DNA from 4 places in the Blastococcus sp. SYSU DS0552 genome. Region 2 is predicted to be linked to each of the others. Evidence: riboswitches for the same ligand, from Rfam matches in the RefSeq annotation. Region 2 holds a riboswitch; each other region holds the start of a gene.
What was found. Region 2 has a riboswitch for cyclic di-AMP ahead of ACI8AG_RS00555 (hypothetical protein). Riboswitches for the same ligand answer to the same signal wherever they lie in the genome.
Positions count from the first base shown of each region.

Region 1: linked by a shared signal. The riboswitch ahead of ACI8AG_RS15025 (murein hydrolase activator EnvC family protein) and the one ahead of ACI8AG_RS00555 (hypothetical protein) in region 2 are both predicted to bind cyclic di-AMP.
Region 3: linked by a shared signal. The riboswitch ahead of ACI8AG_RS09295 (LysM peptidoglycan-binding domain-containing protein) and the one ahead of ACI8AG_RS00555 (hypothetical protein) in region 2 are both predicted to bind cyclic di-AMP.
Region 4: linked by a shared signal. The riboswitch ahead of ACI8AG_RS18335 (aggregation-promoting factor C-terminal-like domain-containing protein) and the one ahead of ACI8AG_RS00555 (hypothetical protein) in region 2 are both predicted to bind cyclic di-AMP.

Region 1 is NZ_JBJHAB010000014.1:97,223-101,371, forward strand. Features, by position in the region: gene ACI8AG_RS15015 (maleylpyruvate isomerase N-terminal domain-containing protein) at 1-333, shown strand, start outside; gene ACI8AG_RS15020 (TVP38/TMEM64 family protein) at 267-1,016, opposite strand; gene ACI8AG_RS15025 (murein hydrolase activator EnvC family protein) at 1,049-2,275, opposite strand; cyclic di-AMP (ydaO/yuaA leader) riboswitch at 2,286-2,441, opposite strand; tRNA gene ACI8AG_RS15030 (tRNA-Ile) at 2,602-2,675, shown strand; gene ACI8AG_RS15035 (heparin lyase I family protein) at 3,077-4,149, shown strand, end outside.
Region 2 is NZ_JBJHAB010000001.1:103,993-108,141, reverse strand. Features, by position in the region: gene ACI8AG_RS00565 (protein kinase domain-containing protein) at 1-931, opposite strand, end outside; gene ACI8AG_RS00560 (SDR family oxidoreductase) at 1,165-1,911, shown strand; gene ACI8AG_RS00555 (hypothetical protein) at 1,934-2,842, opposite strand; cyclic di-AMP (ydaO/yuaA leader) riboswitch at 3,099-3,246, opposite strand; gene ACI8AG_RS00550 (bifunctional 3'-5' exonuclease/DNA polymerase) at 3,414-4,149, opposite strand, start outside.
Region 3 is NZ_JBJHAB010000007.1:129,433-133,581, reverse strand. Features, by position in the region: gene typA (translational GTPase TypA) at 1-1,214, shown strand, start outside; gene ACI8AG_RS09295 (LysM peptidoglycan-binding domain-containing protein) at 1,282-2,154, opposite strand; cyclic di-AMP (ydaO/yuaA leader) riboswitch at 2,176-2,269, opposite strand; gene ACI8AG_RS09290 (DUF5994 family protein) at 2,649-3,149, shown strand; gene ACI8AG_RS09285 (NAD-dependent epimerase/dehydratase family protein) at 3,219-3,449, shown strand; gene ACI8AG_RS09280 (hypothetical protein) at 3,746-4,149, shown strand, end outside.
Region 4 is NZ_JBJHAB010000023.1:23,803-27,951, forward strand. Features, by position in the region: gene ACI8AG_RS18330 (hypothetical protein) at 1-322, opposite strand, end outside; gene ACI8AG_RS18335 (aggregation-promoting factor C-terminal-like domain-containing protein) at 565-1,440, opposite strand; cyclic di-AMP (ydaO/yuaA leader) riboswitch at 1,651-1,777, opposite strand; gene ACI8AG_RS18340 (class I SAM-dependent methyltransferase) at 1,895-2,551, opposite strand; gene ACI8AG_RS18345 (GNAT family N-acetyltransferase) at 2,598-3,599, opposite strand; gene ACI8AG_RS18350 (SDR family NAD(P)-dependent oxidoreductase) at 3,640-4,149, opposite strand, start outside.

The DNA.
Region 1 (4,149 bases), on a different contig from region 2:
GGCCGCGTCAGCCTGGTGACACCCGACGGCGGCTGGGGGTTCACCGCGGACGACGACGGGTGGCGGGTGCGACGGGTGCCGCCGGGTGTCGTCGAGGGCCCGGCCGTGGAGGCAACCCCCGAGCTCCTGCTCGACGCAGCCGCCGGCCGGGTGAACCCGGTACCGGCCGTGGCCCGCCGCAGACTGAAGGTCCACGACGTGCCCGGGCTCCTGCAGCTGGCGCCGATCGTCCAGCAGGTGCCGGGCATCCCGGGCGGACCGATCCTTCAGCTGGCCGCCCGCACCGTGGGCGGGGCCGGCGGCGCGCTGGGGCGGTTCTTCGGCGGGCGCTGACCCGCGTCCTCGCCCACCTGCTCGCCGGTGCGGGATCGGTACCTCGACACGGCCGCACCAGCGAGCAGCAGCAGCACCAGCACGACGACCACCGGGGCGACCGTGGCGGTCGGCATCCAGGCGACGACCGCGCCGGCCGAGGCGCCGGCGCCCACTTGCACCACCGTGCCGGGTATCAGTCCGACGGCGGTGGCGACGCCGTAGGTCAGCGGCCGTACGGCGCTCAGGCCCGCCGCGTAGTTGACCAGGACGAAGGGCACCATCGGGACCACCCGGCTCAGCACCACCGCGACGAAGCCCCGGTCGCTGGAGAACCGGTCCACGCGGCCGAGCCGCGGCCCCGCCAGCCGCTCCACGGCCGGGCGACCCAGGCCCCGCGCGAGCCAGAACGCACCGGTCGCCGCCAGGAAGGCACCGGTGTAGGCGACCGCGAAGCCCGCGCCGAATCCCAGGACCGCTCCGGTCAGCGCCGCCAGCACCGACCGTGGGACGGGCGCGAGCAGGACCACCCCCTGCGCGGCGATCAGCAGCAGCCACGTCCGGAGGCCGCCGCCGTCGGCCCACGAGCGGACCTGCGCCAGGGTGGGCACGTCGACGGCGAGGGCGGCGACCACGCCGGCCGCGAGCAGCGCGACGAGGAGCCACGCCCGCAGCCACGGGCTCGCCCCCGCCGTCGTCCGCACGTGCTCATCTTGACCGATGGCGTCAACCAGCCTCAGCCGCAGCTGCCGCCGAGGGTGATGCCGCGCTGGGCCAGCCACGGCACCGGGTTGGACCGGTTGGCGTACAGGCCACCGAGGTGCACCTCGAAGTGCAGGTGCGGGCCGGTGGACTGGCCCCGGTTGCCCACCTCGGCGATCTGCTGCCCACCGCTGACGACCTGGCCCGGCGAGACGAAGAACTGGTTCACGTGCCCGTAGACGGTGATGGCCCCGTCGTGGTGCTGGATGGCGACGGCGAGGCCGAACCCGCTGGCCGGCCCGGCCTGCAGCACGACCCCGGGCTCCGGCGTGAAGATCGGGGTGCCGATCGGCGCGGCGATGTCCACGCCGAGGTGCTGGGTACCCCACCGGCTGCCGTAGCAGGAGGTGACCCGCCCCTGGGTGAGCCGGCCGGCCCCGGCGGTCGCGGGAGCCGCCGCCACGGCCGCCTGCTCGGTGGCCTGCTGCTCGGACCAGGCGGCGACGGGGTCGGCCGTGCCGCGGAGGCTGAGCATGCGGATCTCCGCCTCGCGCAGCTGCTCGTCCAGCGCCGCCTTCTCGGCGGTGAGCGCATCGAAGTCGGTCTGCGCGGCCGCGAGGAGGGCGTCGACCTCCGCCTGCATGCCCTGGGCCTTGCGCGCTGCGGCATCCCGCTCGGCGACGGCGGCCTTCGCCTCCTGGTCGAGCCGGGCCTCGCGGGCCTCGGCCACCCGCAGGTCCTCGAGCACCTGCGCGCGATCCTCACCGAGGAGGTCGAGCGTCGCGGCCTGCTGGAGGAGCTCCCCCGGGCCGTCGGCGTGCAGCACCATCTCCAGCTGCTTCATGGACTTGTCGCTGCCCATGTAGGCCTCCCGGCCGAGGGCGGCTACCTCACCCTGGGTACTCGCCACGGCCTCCCGGACGGCGGCGAGCTCGGCGGCGATGGCGTCGGCGTGCTCGCGGGCGCGGTCGAGCTCGGCCTGCGCGGCGAGCACGGCGCCGCTGGCCTCCTCTGCCCGGAGGGTGAGCTGCTGCAGGCGCTCCTCCGCGTCGCGCACGCGCTGCTCGATGTCGGCGACCTCCGCCTCGACGCGGTCGTACTCGCTGCGCGCGTCGCCCGGCGCGGCCGCCGCGGTCGACGTCCCGAGCAGTGCGAGCGCCAGCAGTGCGGTGGCGGCGGTGGCCGCCCGACGGGTGCGGCGGAGGGCCCGGCGCGCGGGCGCGGCCGGGACGTGGTGGCGCAGGTGGTGCGAGGTCGCCAAGGCGACGGTCTCCGTTCCTCTATCCGCCTACCAGGTCAGCTGACGGGTTCGGGCCGGAACATGCCCTACCTGCCTGCCCGTGGTGGCGCAGGCGGGATTCACCCCAGAGAACGTGGGTCCCCGGTCCCCGCGGCGGTGAGGCCGCAGAGTTCGGCGGGGCCCGTCCGAGCCCCCGGGTTTCGGGAGCGGGATCGGATGGGCCGCGAGAGACGGTACAAGCGGATCGCCCGAATGTCACAGGGGGGTAACGGACCTTGTCAGTTCGCCCCACCGACCCCAGGACGTGGCTGCGGCGCCGCGGCGCCGTCTGGCAGGCTGGCGGGTCCGGGGCGGTAGCTCAGCTGGTCAGAGCATGGGACTCATAATCCCTGGGTCGTGGGTTCGAGCCCCACCCGCCCCACCTCTCCCAGGCCCGCGGTGTCGTGCCTGGCGCTCGCGCCTCCCTGTCGGCGTGAGCAAGGACACGGCTCCCAATGGGTGTGGGCACCTCGGCGTCAGCGGTGCGCCACACCGGCGCCGCGGCCGGAAGGCGACCGGCGCGCCTGTGCACCGCCGCCTTCATGACGTGGCGTAATTGATGCGTGACAGAACGTTCAGCCGCCGTCGGTTCGACCGGTGGTGCCACCGCCGCAGCCCCGGACGCGGCGTCCGAGCGGCATCTGCAGCGCCTGCCCGGCTCTCCTCGAGGGCCGGTCTCGTGCTCGCCGTCGCCACCGCCGTCCTGACCGATGCCGGCGGCGGCGCCCATGCCGCCGACCGCCTCGTCCAGACCCCACTCGACCTGATCTGAGGACCGACGCCATGAACAAGCGCAACCTGGCCGTCCTGGCGGCCCTGACCCTGATCGGCGGCGCCGGACTCGCCGACGCCGTCCTGGCAGCCCCTCGGCCCGTCACATCGCACACGCAGGCCGCCGCCGTGCTGCTCGCCCCGGCCGATCTCACCGGCGAGGCCGTCGATCAGCGGGCTTCGCTGGACTGGACGGGGGTGCCCGGGGCCCGCGACTACCTCGTCATCGACGTCACCTCCGGCGCCGCCGGTCGCATCGTGGGCTCCACCGGCGCCACCGCCTGGACGTCGCCCCGGCTGCCGCTGTCCACCCCGCGGTACGCCTTCGTGGTCGTGCCGCGGGACCACGCCAAGGTGCAGGGTGAGCGGACGGAGCCGGTGCACATCTACCCCGGCGGCCAGCCGGCCGAGCCGACCACCCCGGCCGAGGCGGCCCCGGTCACCACGACGCCCCCGCCCGAGCCCACCACCACCGAGCCGCCGGCGCCGTCCACGGAGCCCACCACGCCTCGGACGACCACGACGCCGACGACCACGACGCCCCCGCCCGCGACCGACCCCGAGCCCGAGCCCGAGTTGCCCGCCGTCCAGCCCACGCGGGTCTGGGGCTACGACGCCACGACGCTGGTCCCCGGCCCCTGGCCCGAGATCCACGCCCTCCGGTCGGACCAGTACGGCACCACCACGGCCAACCCGTACCCCGGCTCGGAGCGCACCGCCTTCTTCACCGTGCAGCGCGGCGACACCGGCTGGAACGGCACGCACGGCACCCTCCGCTCCGAGGTCCGCGATTCGATCGCCGCCTCCGGCGACGTCCGGCCCGGCGACGAGCAGTGGTGGGCCTGGTCCACGTTCTTCCCGGCCGACTTCGACTGGGACGAGCGCGGCCAGTTCCTGATCTACACGCAGTGGCACCAGACGGTGAACTCCGGCAACCCCAACGTGCACTTCTGGTCGGACGTGAACGAGAACCTCATGGTCGACGTCCGGGGTGGCACGGGCGGCAGGACCGCCGGCGACGCGCAGTACGTCCGGACCTTCAACCTCGGCACGATCGACAAGGGCGCCTGGAACGACCACACCGT
Region 2 (4,149 bases):
CGGGCGCCGCCCGGGTGCCCCGGGACGGGGGGCGCGCCGCCCGCACCGGGCGCGTGACCAGCGGCCGGCGACCCGGTGCGGTCCCCGCCGGTCGGTGGATCGCCTCCTCGATGGCCGACAGGAAGGCGCCGCCGTCCCGCGGCCGCTGCGCCGGGTCCTTGACCAGGGCGGCGTCGATCAGGGCGCGCACGCCGGGCGGCAGCTCGGCGGGAAGGGGCTCGGGGTGCTCCTGCACCTGCTTGAGCGCGACCGTGACCGGGTTGTCGCCGTCGAAGGCGGCCTGGCCGGCCAGCGACTCGTAGCCGACCAGACCGAGGGCGTAGACGTCGCTCGCCGGGCTGACGTGCTCGCCCCGGGCCTGCTCGGGCGACATGTACTGGGCGGTGCCGACCACCTGCCCGGTGCCCGTGATCGGCGCGCTCCCCGCCGACCACGAGATCCCGAAATCGGTCAGCTTCACCGTGCCGTCCCGGCCGAGCAGGATGTTGGCCGGCTTGACGTCACGGTGGACCACGCCGGCCCGATGGGCCTCGGCCAGCCCGGCCGCCGCCTGCCGCAGCAGCGAGAGCGCGGCGGCGGTGTCCAGCGATCCCACCTCGGCCAGCCGAGCCGACAGCGGGGGCCCCTCCACGAGCTCCATCACCAGGTAGGCCAGCCGCTCGCCGGTGTCCTCGGCGGTCGTCTCCCCGTAGTCGAGGACCGCGGCGATGTTGGGGTGGCTCAACGCCGCCGCGTGCCGGGCCTCGGAGCGGAAGCGCGCCGCGAACACCGGGTCGTCGGCGTACTCGCTGCGCAGCACCTTGACCGCCACGGACCGGTGGAGCTGCAGGTCGCGCGCCCGCCAGACCTCACCCATCCCGCCGACGGCGATGAGCTGCTGCAGCTGGTAGCGGCCGTCCAGGCACCGTCGGCTGGTTCCGGCCGTGGTCACTCCCGAGTCCCCTCGTGTCGGTGCCGAGAGGGCGCCTCCGCGCTCCCCCGTACTCGTACGTCCTGCAGGTGTGCCCGCCCGGAGGGGGTCTGAACCCCGGCGGAGCCGACGAGGTGGAACCCATCCGGCCCCACGCGCCGCCGCGGTGCCGGCCGCGGATCCGCCTGCGGGCTCTCGTACCGTGCGTGCCGGCCGGCCGCAGCGGCCTGCCGCACCGAACGACAGGAGCACCCATGAACACCGGCGCCGTCCTCATCACCGGCGCGAGTTCCGGCCTGGGCGAGGAGATGGCCCGGCAGTTCGCCGCCCGCGGCCACGACCTGGCGCTCTGCGCCCGGCGCACCGATCGGCTGGACGCCCTCGCAGCGGAGATCCGCCCGGCCACCGGCCGGCGGGTGGAGACCGCGGCGCTCGACGTCACCGACGCCCAGACCGTGCCCACGGTCTTCGCCGCGTTCGCCGCGGCGTTCGGCTCGATCGACCGGGTGGTCGTGAACGCCGGCCTCGGCAAGGGAGCGCCCCTGGGCACCGGCCGGGCCGAGGCCAACCGCGAGACGGCGATGACCAACTTCGTCGGCGCGCTGGCGCAGACCGAGGCGGCGCTGGAGATCTTCCGCCGCCAGGGCCGCGGGCACCTCGTGCTGATCTCCTCGATGTCGGCGCTGCGCGGCATGCGCCGGTCGATGACCACCTACGCCGCCACCAAGGCCGGGGTCGCGTCCCTCGCCGAGGGGCTGCGGGCCGAGCGGATCCCCGGCCTGGACGTGTCGGTGATCTACCCCGGCTACATCCGGTCGGAGATGAACCAGCACGTGCAGCAGCGGACCCGGTTCATGGTGGACACCCCGACGGGCGTCCGCGCCATGGTGGCCGCCATCGAGGCCCGGCGGGCCACGGCCTACGTCCCCGCATGGCCGTGGGTGCCCATCGGGCTGGCCATGCGGGTGCTACCGCTGTCCGTGGTCCGCCGGCTCACCTAGGCACCGCCGCGGGGCGGCGGGGTCAGTTGTAGTTCACGTGCACGTGGTCGAAGTGGTTGGCCGTCGCGCTGCCCCGGTTCTCCATCGCCTGCCACGATCCGCCCGGGGACGAGAGCATGCGCTGCTGCCAGATCAGGTAGTCCACGCCCAGCTCGGCCCAGTGGGCGCGGTGGTAGGCGACGATCGCGTCCCCGAGGGCGGCGTCGGACATCACCATGTAGTCCAGCGCCAGGCCCGAGGGGTGCCCGCCCGGGTCGGCGGCGCTGGCCCGGGTGCCGCCGAGGGTGATCCCCGCGGCGCCGGGCACGTTGCTGACCACCGCGTCGGCCGCGGCCTGGGTCTGCGCCTTCACGCTGCCCGCGGTGTTGGAGATCCGGGCGACCGCCGTGGCCGCCACGGAGGCGGCGGTGGTGGCGGCGGCCCGGGCCTCCTGCGTGGGCGTCGCCGCGGCGGGGGGCGCGGCCGCCCGCTCGGCGGCCCGGGCCTCCTCCGCGGCCTTCTCCTCGACAGCCTTCGCCTCGGCCTCGGCGCGGGCGGTGGCCTCGGCCTCGGCGCGGGCGGTGGCCTCCGCCTCGGCCGCCTGCCGGTCGAGCTCGGCCTGGTCGGCCGCGGCCTGGGCCTGCTGGGCCGCGACCTGCTCGGCCTCGCGGCTGCTGCGGCTGGCCGCCAGGTCCTGCAGCGGGGCGAGGTCCTCGGCGACGTCGACCGGGCCGGAGCGGGAGGTGAGCCCGAGCTCCTGGGCGACGCTCACCGACTGCGAGGTGCCGGCCTCGGCCTGGGCGCCCGGGTCCACGCCGACGAGGGTGTTGACCAGGAGGGCACCGGCGGCGGCGACCCCGAGGTAGAGCGCCGGACGGCGGAGGCCCGAGGGCGGGCGACGGCGGAGGACGAGCGGGCCACGACGGCCCGAGGTGGTGGTGCGGGGATCCATGGGTTCGGGGTGCTCCGTTGGTGCGGCGGGATCGGCCGGGCGAGGCGGACCGCGAGGGATGCGGGCTGCGGACCGGCGCCGGGTCGCGGGGCCACCGGGCACCGGCGGCTCGGCCGGCGGTTCATCGGTGGCGGGGGGCGACCGGCGGGACGCCGGGTGCGCGTGCGGTCAGGTCCGGGGACGCACCGGGGGGCGGCGGTGCCGGCGGGCGCGGGGTGGTGCGGCGGTGCAGGGGCGCGCCATGCGGCGGCTCTCCGTTTCTTCCGTCGTGCCGCCTACCGGGTTAGCTGACGGATTCGGACGGGAAGCAGCCCTACCCGCACCGGGACGTGCCCGGTGCGCGATTCACCCCAGAACTTCGGTGGGTCCCCGGCTCGCCCGCAGCTCGAAGGCGGCGGGCGACTCGGCGGCGCCCGGCAGACCCTCCCCGGATGGGGAGAGAACGATCGGCCGGGCTCCGCCACGGTAACCGTCGTTATGCAGTCGTGACAATGCGGAAGCGGTCACTTCCGCAGATCGTGACGCGTGTCGCGCCACGTCTCCTGCCCCGTCGGTGGTGTATGGCAGGCCGTCAGCCGGCGTCGGCCCAGGCCCGGACGACGGCGACGTCCAGCGGGAAGTCCACCGGGAAGGCGCCGAACAGCAGCCGCCCGGCCGTGGTGGCCGCGGCGCGCACCGCCTCGACCACGTCGTCGGCCAGGTGCTCGGGGGTGTGCACGACCACCTCGTCGTGGAGGAAGAACGCCAGGTGCGCCCGGGTCTCCAGCGGCCCGTCGCCGCCCAGCCGCCAGAGCCGGTTGCGGAGGTCGGCCAGCCAGCACAGCGCCCACTCCGCTCCGGTGCCCTGGACGACGAAGTTGCGGGTGAACCGACCCCAGGCGCGGCGAGCGCGGTCGCGGTCCTCCCGGGAACCGGCCTGCTCCGCGGCGTCGCCGAGCCCGTCCGCCCGCTGCGCCCAGGCCGCGCTGGGCGACGGCGACCCCCGGCCCAGCAGCGTGTGCACCACCTCGCCGCGTTCGCCGGCCCGGGCGGATTCCTCGACCAGGCCGATGGCGCGCGGGTAGCGGCGGGCGAGCCGGGGCATCATGCGGCCGCTCTCCCCGCGGGTGCCGCCGTACATGGCCCCGAGGATGCCCAGCTTGGCCTCCGCCCGGGTCGCCACCGCGCCACCGGCGACCATGCCCGCGTAGAGGTCCGAGGCCCGCGCCGCCTCGGCCATCGCGGTGTCCGCGCTCATCCCGGCGAGCACCCGGGGCTCCAGCTGGGCCACGTCGGCGACGACGAACCGCCAGCCGTCGTCCGCGACC
Region 3 (4,149 bases), on a different contig from region 2:
CGCTGCGCGCGCAGGTCACCAACCTCGACGCCTCGCCGTTCCTGGGTCGCCTGGCGCTGCTGCGCATCCACTCCGGTGAGATGAAGCGCGGCCAGCAGGTCGCCTGGTGCAAGGTCGACGGCACGATCAAGAACGTCAAGATCACCGAGCTGCTGGTCACCGAGGGCCTCACCCGGACGCCGGCCGAGAGCGCCGGCCCCGGCGACCTGGTCGCCATCGCCGGCATCGAGGACATCATGATCGGCGACACCCTCGCCGACCCGAACGACCCGCGGCCGCTGCCCCCGCTGACCGTCGACGAGCCCTCGATCTCGATCACCATCGGGATCAACACCTCGCCGCTGTCGGGCAAGTCGGGCAAGAAGCTCACCGCCCGCCTGATCAAGAACCGCCTCGACCAGGAGCTGGTCGGCAACGTCAGCGTGCGCATGCTGCCCACCGACCGCCCCGACACCTGGGAGATGCAGGGCCGTGGCGAGCTGGCGCTGGCCATCCTCGTCGAGCAGCTGCGCCGCGAGGAGTTCGAGCTCACCGTCGGCCGGCCCACCGTCGTCACCAAGGAGATCGACGGCAAGCTGCACGAGCCCGTCGAGCGGGTCACCATCGACACCCCCGGCGAGTACGTCGGCACCCTGACCCAGGCGCTCGCGGTGCGCCGCGGCCGGCTGGAGAACCTGGTGCACCACGACACCGGCTGGGCGCGGATGGAGTACGTCGTCCCCTCCCGCGGCCTCATCGGGTTCCGCACCGAGTTCCTGACCGAGACCCGCGGCACCGGCGTGCTGAACAGCAACCTCGAGGGCTACGAGCCGTGGCTGGGCGACATGCGCGCCCGGCCGACCGGCTCGCTGGTCGCCGACCGCCAGGGCGTGGCGACGACCTACTCGATGTTCTCGCTGCAGGAGCGTGGCCAGCTCATGGTCCAGCCGGGCACCGAGGTCTACGAGGGCATGATCGTGGGTGAGAACTCCCGTCCGGACGACATGGACGTGAACATCACCAAGGAGAAGAAGCTCACCAACATGCGCAAGTCCACCTCCGAGGAGCTGGAGCGGCTGATCCCGCCGAGGATCCTCAACCTGGAGCAGGCGCTGGAGTTCTGTGCCGAGGACGAGTGCGTGGAGGTCACGCCGGCCGGCGTCCGCATCCGCAAGGTGGTGCTCGACCAGACCGAGCGCGGCAAGGCCAAGAACCGCAAGCCCAAGCCCAGCTGATCCGCCCCACGACGCAGCGAGCCCCTGCCCGGATCACCGGGCAGGGGCTCGCTGCGTCATGGGGCCGTTACGGCGCCGGCGCGAAGGCCACGTGCGGGTGGTCCATGTGGTTGGCGGTGGGGGAGCCGCGGTCCTCCATGGGCTGCCAGGCCCAGCCCGTCCACGTCCCGGCGATCTGCTGCTGCCAGATCACGTACTCGACGCCGAGGCGTGCCGCGTTGTCGATGACGTACTGGCTGAGCGCGTCGCCCGTGGCCCGGTCGTCGTAGACCATGAAGTCGGCGGCGCGGCCCTCCGACGGGCTGTGGCCGGGGCGGGTGAGCACCGTCGGGATGCCGAACTCCGCGGCGACCTCCGCGACGGCGGGGCGCACGTGCGGTTCCCACGCGCCGTAGGCGGCCGTGTCCGGGGCCGGCCGGTCCGCGGCGCGGCTGGCGCGTTCCGGGGCCGCCGACGGGCCGCCGACGAGGGTGAGTCGCTGCCCGACGCGCAGCACGTTCGGGTCCGCCCCGATGACCTCGAGGTTGAGGGCGTGCACGTCCTGCCAGGTGGTGCCGTGGCGGGCGGCGATGCCGCCCAGCGTGTCGCCCGGCTGGACCACGTACTCGCCGCCGACGGGGGCGGGGGAGGGGGCGGCAGGGGCGTTTCCCGACCCGCCGATGACGAGGACCTGGCCGACGCGCAGGACGTTCGGGTCGGCGCCGATGGTGGCGAGGTTGTCGGCGTGGATGGTCTGCCACGAGGTGCCGTGGGCGGCCGCGAGCCCGCCCAGCGTGTCACCGGGGACGACCGTGTGCTCCCCGGGGTGGGCCTGGGCCGGACCGGCGATCGCGAGGGAGGTAGCCGCGGCGGCCGCGAGGACCACGGCCGGACGTGCCATGGCCGCCGCCGCGGAGGTGCGGGTGGAGCGACCGGGTCGCGCCGTGCGGTGCTTGAGCATGGGAGAAGCCTCTCGCCGCCTGCGGGGTTAGCTGTCGGGTTCGGGCGAGAGCTGCCCGGCCGCGTGCTGCGGCTTCACCCCGAGGCCGAGGGCCAGGATCTCGTGGGTTCCCCGCGCCTGCCCGTCGTGTGCACGGGTCCGGTGGCGGTGGGCAGGTTCGGCGGTCCGCCATCCGGGCCCACCCGTTGGTGGACGCAGCACGGTAGGCAGACCGCCGTCCCCGACGGCAAGGCCGCGGAGCCTGCATCGCGGGCAGCCCCGCGCGGACTGACTCCCCGTGGCCCGCCCCCGACTGCCCGTGTGCGGTGCTCGTACCGGCGGCGCACGGTCCGCGGCGCGGGCTCCGTGCTCGTCAGGTCACGAATCGTGATGACTGGCCGGGGCGGTCCGACGCGCCCGCCACGCCGTCGAGGAGTCTCGCCTCGCACCCGTCCTACGTTGACCTCGGAGCCGTCTCCCCGGCTCCCTGGGAAGAGGAAGGCGGCCGAACGCTCATGGCGACGATCACCCGTACGGTTCCGGCGATCGAGGGCTTCCGGGGTGGCATCGACGTCCGGGTGAGCCTGCGCGCCGACGCCGGATCGGGCGGTTCGGCGTTCGACGGTGCGTGGTTCCCGCGGAGCCGGGACCTCGCCGTGGAGCTGCCGGAGCTGATCGCGGCGCTGGAGCGGCGTGGTGTGCGGGTGGAGCGGTTCACCTACGCCCTCGACGCCTGGGAGCCGGCCCCCCGCAAGCTGGAGGTGCTGGGCCGCACGGTCCGCGCCGGCGGCTTCCGGAGCATGGACCCGCAGGTCGTCTGCCTCACCTGGGCCGGGGGGAACCGCCGGGCCGACCTGCTGGTCGTCCCGCCGGAGACCGACGTCCTCACCGGCGCCCGGGCGCTGCGGCTGTGCACCCGGCGGGGCCTGCCGTCCTCGCCCCAGATGGTGCTCGCCGCGGCCCGTTCCACGCCCCTTCCGCAGGTGCCCACGCTGCCGGTGTCCCGCGCGGTGTAGCGCTCGTCCGCCGACGGCGGATCCGCTGCCGGCGAACTCCCTGGACGCGCGGGCGCCGACCGGGCTGGAGTGCTCGGCACGAGACTCCTCGTCCTCGGCGGCACCCACTTCCTCGGCCGGCACGTGGTGGAGGCCGCGCTCGCTCGCGGGCACGACGTCGCCACCTTCACCCGGGGCCTGACGGGTCCGCCGCCGGAGGGCGCGCGGGCGCTGCACGGCGACCGCGACGACCCCGGCGCGCTGCCGCGCGCGCTGGGGGAGTGGGAGCCCGAGCTCGTCGTCGACACCTCCTGCCAGTAGAAGGACCCCCGTGCCCCCCGGCACTCGCAAGCTCGCGCCGGGACCCTGCACGAGAGCCAGCAGCCTCAACGCGTACCGCAACTGGCCGCCGGGGCCGCTCGGCCCGGAGGACGGCGAGCCGACCTGGGACACCGAGGACGACGAGTACGGGCCCATCAAGGCCTTCGGCGAGCGGCAGCTCGCCGCCGCCGTCGGTGGCCGCTTCCTCGCCGCCCGTGCCGGCCTGATCGTCGGCCCCTCCGACCCGATTCCACCGCCTCGGCTGGTGGCTGGAGCGCATCGCGAGCGGCGGTCGGGTGGTCGTCCCGGCCGAGGGCGTCGCCCAGCCGATCGCGCTGGTCGACGCCCGTGACCTGGCCGCCTGGCTCGTGGACATGGCCGGGCAGGGCCGCACCGGTGCGGTCAACGCCACGGGGCCGGCGGGCATGACGACCCTGGGCGGCCTGCTCGAGCTCTGTCGGGTCGTCACCGGGAGCGCGGCGGAGTGGGTACCGGTGCCCGAGGCCGACCTCCTCGCCGCCGGCGTCCAGGAGTGGCTGCACCTGCCGCTGTGGCTGCGCCACGAGGTCGCCCGCACCGCCTGGGACGTCGACACCACCCGGGCCGCCGAGCTCGGGCTGGCCACGCGGGCGCTGGAGGCGACTGTCGCCGACACCTGGGCGTGGCTGCGCTCCCACGAGCGGCCGGCGCCGCCGGCGCA
Region 4 (4,149 bases), on a different contig from region 2:
AGGTCGTGCTCCACTCGACCAGGGGGTCGAGGATCCGCTCGAAGACGGCGAGCTGCTGGTCGAACGCGTCGAGCTGAGCGCGCATGGCGGCGATCGAGGTGCGCTGCGCGGTCACCATCTCCTTGACGGCGCGCAGCTGGGCCGCCGACATCGCCCCGGGCGGGCTGGGCAGGGCCGGCAGCGGGAGGCGGGACGTCGCATTCCCGGCGAGGTTACGGGCGCGGTCGGAGAAGAACCGCAGCTGGTTCACGAACTCGTCGATCGACCGCCCGACGATCCCGCTCTGCGGGGTGGTCCGGTCGGCGTCGTCGGCCTCGGTCATCGCTCCCCCTCCGTGCACGCTGCACCGACCTTAGGCCTGGAGCCGAGGCTCGGCTGCGCTGAGCCGACCCCGGGCATTGGAAGCTCTACCTGCGTCCTCGGGGCCGACGACGCAGGTAAAGCCTCCAATGCCTCAGCGGGGACGCCCCCGTCCGAAGACCACCCCGAGCGTGGTGACGTGCTGGAACGGCCTCGCCGCAGGGTCCCGCCCCGCGCGGGCGAGGGGCGGGGGCAGAGGCCCGCTCAGTACCAGCCGGTGGCCTGGGAGTGCGACCACGCGCCGCACGGGGAGCCGTAGCGGTTGTTGATGTAGATCAGGCCGGCGTCGATCTGCCGGTAGCCGTCGGAGGTCTTGGCGATGCCGGTCCCGGCCCAGGTGGAGTCGAGGAACTGCGCGATGCCGTAGGCGGTGCTCCGCGGGTTCTGGGCGTTCGGGTTCCACCCGCTCTCCTTGCCCCACAGGCTCTCCAGGCAGCTGAACTCGCTGCCCGAGCCGCCGAGCTTGCCCATCGCGTACTCCTGGAAGGAGCCGGCCGGGGCCGCGGCGGCCGGCGCGGGAGCGCTCCGGGCAGGAGCCGGAGCCGGGGCCGGGGCCGGGGCCGGGGCCGGGGCTGGTGCGGCCGGCGCCGGGGTGCGGGCGGCCTGCTCCCGGGCCGCCTGCACGCGGGCGGCCTCCTCGGCAGCGGCCTTGCGGGCGGCCTCCTCGGCAGCGGCCTTGCGCGCGGCTTCCTCCTCGGCGGCGCGGCGGGCGGCCTCCTCGGCGGCACGGCGGTCCAGCTCGGCCTGCTCGGCCGCGGCCCGCGCCTCCGCCGCGGCGGCCTGCTCGGCCGCGCGCTCGCTGCGGCTCGCGGCCAGCTGGCCGAGGGTGTCGGCCGCGGCCACCGTCACGTCGGGCGCGGGGGTCTCGTCGGTGATGCCGAGCTGCTCGGCGACGCTGACGGAGGCCAGCTCCGGCTCGGCCTGGGCGACCGGCTCGTCGGCGACGACGCCGTTGGCCAGCAGGCCGCCTGCCGCGGCGACCGCCAGGAGCAGCAGCGCGGAACGGCGGACCGTCTTCGTCGAACGGCGCCCGGTCGTGGGGCGGAGAGCACGGGTGATCGAGGTGGCGCGAAGGTTCATGGGGAGGAACTGCTCCAGGGGCAGGGGGCGGCAGGGCCGGCGACGGCGGCGGGAACTGCTGCGGGGATGGTCGAGGGGCAGCGGTGTCGGGCGTACGCCCGGGCGCTCAGCGCGGGGAAGGCGCGCGCGAGGCTCCGTACCGGCTGCGGTTCCGTGCAAGGTGGGCCCGCAGGCTCGCCATGCGGCGGCTCTCCGTTTCTTCCGTCGTGCCGCCTACCGGGTTAGCTGACGGATTCGGGCGGGAAGCGGCCCTACCCGCGCCAGGACGTGCCCCGGCGCGCGATTCACCCCAGTACTTCGGTGGGTCCCCGGCTCGCCCTCGGCGGGCGACTCGGCGGCGCCCGGCGGACCTCCCCCGGATGGGGAGAGAACGACCGGCCGGGCGGGACCCACGGTAACCAGCGTTATCCGTTCGTGACAATCCCCTGGCGGGAAAAGGAACGGGAGGTGACCGTCAGGGGAGCCGCCAGACCGTGGTCCGGCGCACCGGCACCGGCCCGGTGGGCGACGGCTCGGTGTCGGGCACGTCGTAGACCGCCAGCGCTTCCAGCCGGTCCTCGGGGAGGTACACCCGCCCGGGATCACCGATCAGCACCTCGGCACCGCCGGCCCGGGCCGCCTCGAGGAAGGGCAGCACCCGGTCGGTCATCTCCCGGTCGTAGCAGACGTCGCCGGCGAGGACGACCGCGACGTCGGGCGGCTCGCCCCCGAGCACGTCGCCGGCGGGCGTGATGCCCGAGGTGCCGTTCCGCTCGGCGTTGACGGCGATCGCGGTCAGCGCGAACGGGTCGACGTCGCTGGCGAGCACCGCGGTCGCGCCGGCCAGGACCGCCGCGACCGCGACCAGGCCGCTGCCCGCCCCCAGGTCCAGCACGGTGCGCCCGGCCACCAGGCCGGGGTGGTCGAGCACGTGGCGGGCCAGCGCCTGGCCGCCCGGCCAGGCCGCGGCCCAGAACGGCGGGTCCGTGGAGGTGCGCCCGTGCTCGGTCTCCATCGCCTCCCACAGGGCGACGACGTCGGCGGCGACCAGCAGCTCCACCTCGGGCACCAGGTCCGGCCGGACCGGCCGGGTGTGGGCGCGGACGAACTCCGCAGGGATGGAACGGTCCACCCCGGCAGTCAACCGCACGCGACCCGGGGCGGTGGGACCGCCCGGCTCAGAGGCGGGTCGACCAGGACGACAGCGCGCCGGCGGGGCGGAAACCCAGCGCCTCGTTGACCGCGACCATGGGCGTGTTGCCCTCGGAGTTGTAGGTGCTGATCCGCCGGACGCCGGGGAACCCCGCTGCCAGCTCCCGCAGCACGGCCGCCTTCATCCGGGCGCCGAGCCGGTGCCCCCGGTGCTCACGGAGCACCAGCGTGCCGCCCTGGTGGGCGAGCGCCGGCTGGGCGAGCGGGATCTGCAGGTCGGTGAAGCCGACCAGCCGGCCGCCGATCACCGCGCCCGCGCTGAGCACCGTCCGGCCCCGGGCGACGTGGGTCCGCTCGTACTCGCGGATCCGGTCCCCGTCCCACTCCTCCTCCCCCACCGGCAGATCGCCGTGGGGTGCGTCGGTGGTCATGCGCCGCTCCAGCAGCGCCCGGTCGGCCAGCAGCGCGTCCGGGGTGCGGTCCCGCCAGGTGACGATCTCGTACCCGGCGCCGGCCGCGGCCTCGAGCGCCCCCAGCCGGTCCTCGTCGACCGGCAGCACCAGTTCCCGGCGGGTCTCCACCAGGTCGCAGGACCAGCCGTGCCGCTCGGCGAAGGCGCGGCCCGGCGCCCCGGGGCCGGGCTCGTCCACCTCGCTCACCAGCGAGCTGCGGCCGTGCGCGGCGGCGAGTACCCGGGCCTCGGCCAGCAGCGCGCTCCCGAGGCCACGGCGCCGGGAGGCCGGGTGCACCGCGAGGTCCACCACCGCCAGCGTCGGGTTGTCCTTGCGCGGGAGGATCAGCCGGAGCGCGCCGGCGACCGCGCCGTCCACCAGGGCGGCCCGGTGGGTGCCGTCCCGGGAGCCACCGGGCGCGACGAGCTCCCACCCCAGCGCGACGTGCTCCTGCGCCGGCCGGGGCGGGTCCTGCGGCCGGGCGGCCCGGCCGGAGGCGGCCCACACCTCGCACCAGGAGGGGAAGAGGTCGTCGTCGGGGCCGAGCTCGACGATCCGGCAGGAGGGGTCGGTCACGTCCCCGTTCTACTGCCACCGGCAACCCTTTTCCCGGTGCTCAGCCCCTCGGCCGCGCCGCGGTCGCCCGGCGAGCGATCAGCCGCCAGTAGGTGCCGGGCAGCAGGCGGACCAGCACGTCGGGCACCGTGGCGGTCCAGCCGATCAGCAGCCGGGGGCGGCGGCGCTCGACGGCTGCCACGATGCGGGCGGCGGCGTCCTCCGGCGGCATCCGCAGCAGCTTGCTGAACTGCGCCCGCCCCTTTTCGTACTCCTCCACCGAGACGCCCGCGCCGGTGCGGGCGCTCTCGGCGATCCGCGTCCGGATCCCACCCGGGTGCACGACCGTGACGCCGATGCCGTCGTCGGCGAGCTCGTGACGGAGCGCCTCGCTGAACCCCCGGACGGCGAACTTGCTCGTCGCGTACGCGACCTGCCCGGCCGGGGCGAAGATGCCGAAGACGCTGGAGACGTTGACGACGTGGGCGCCGGGGTGGGTCTTCAGCACGGGCAGCAGCATGTGGGTGAGGCGGACGACGGCGCGCAGGTTCACCGCCAGGACCCACTCGAA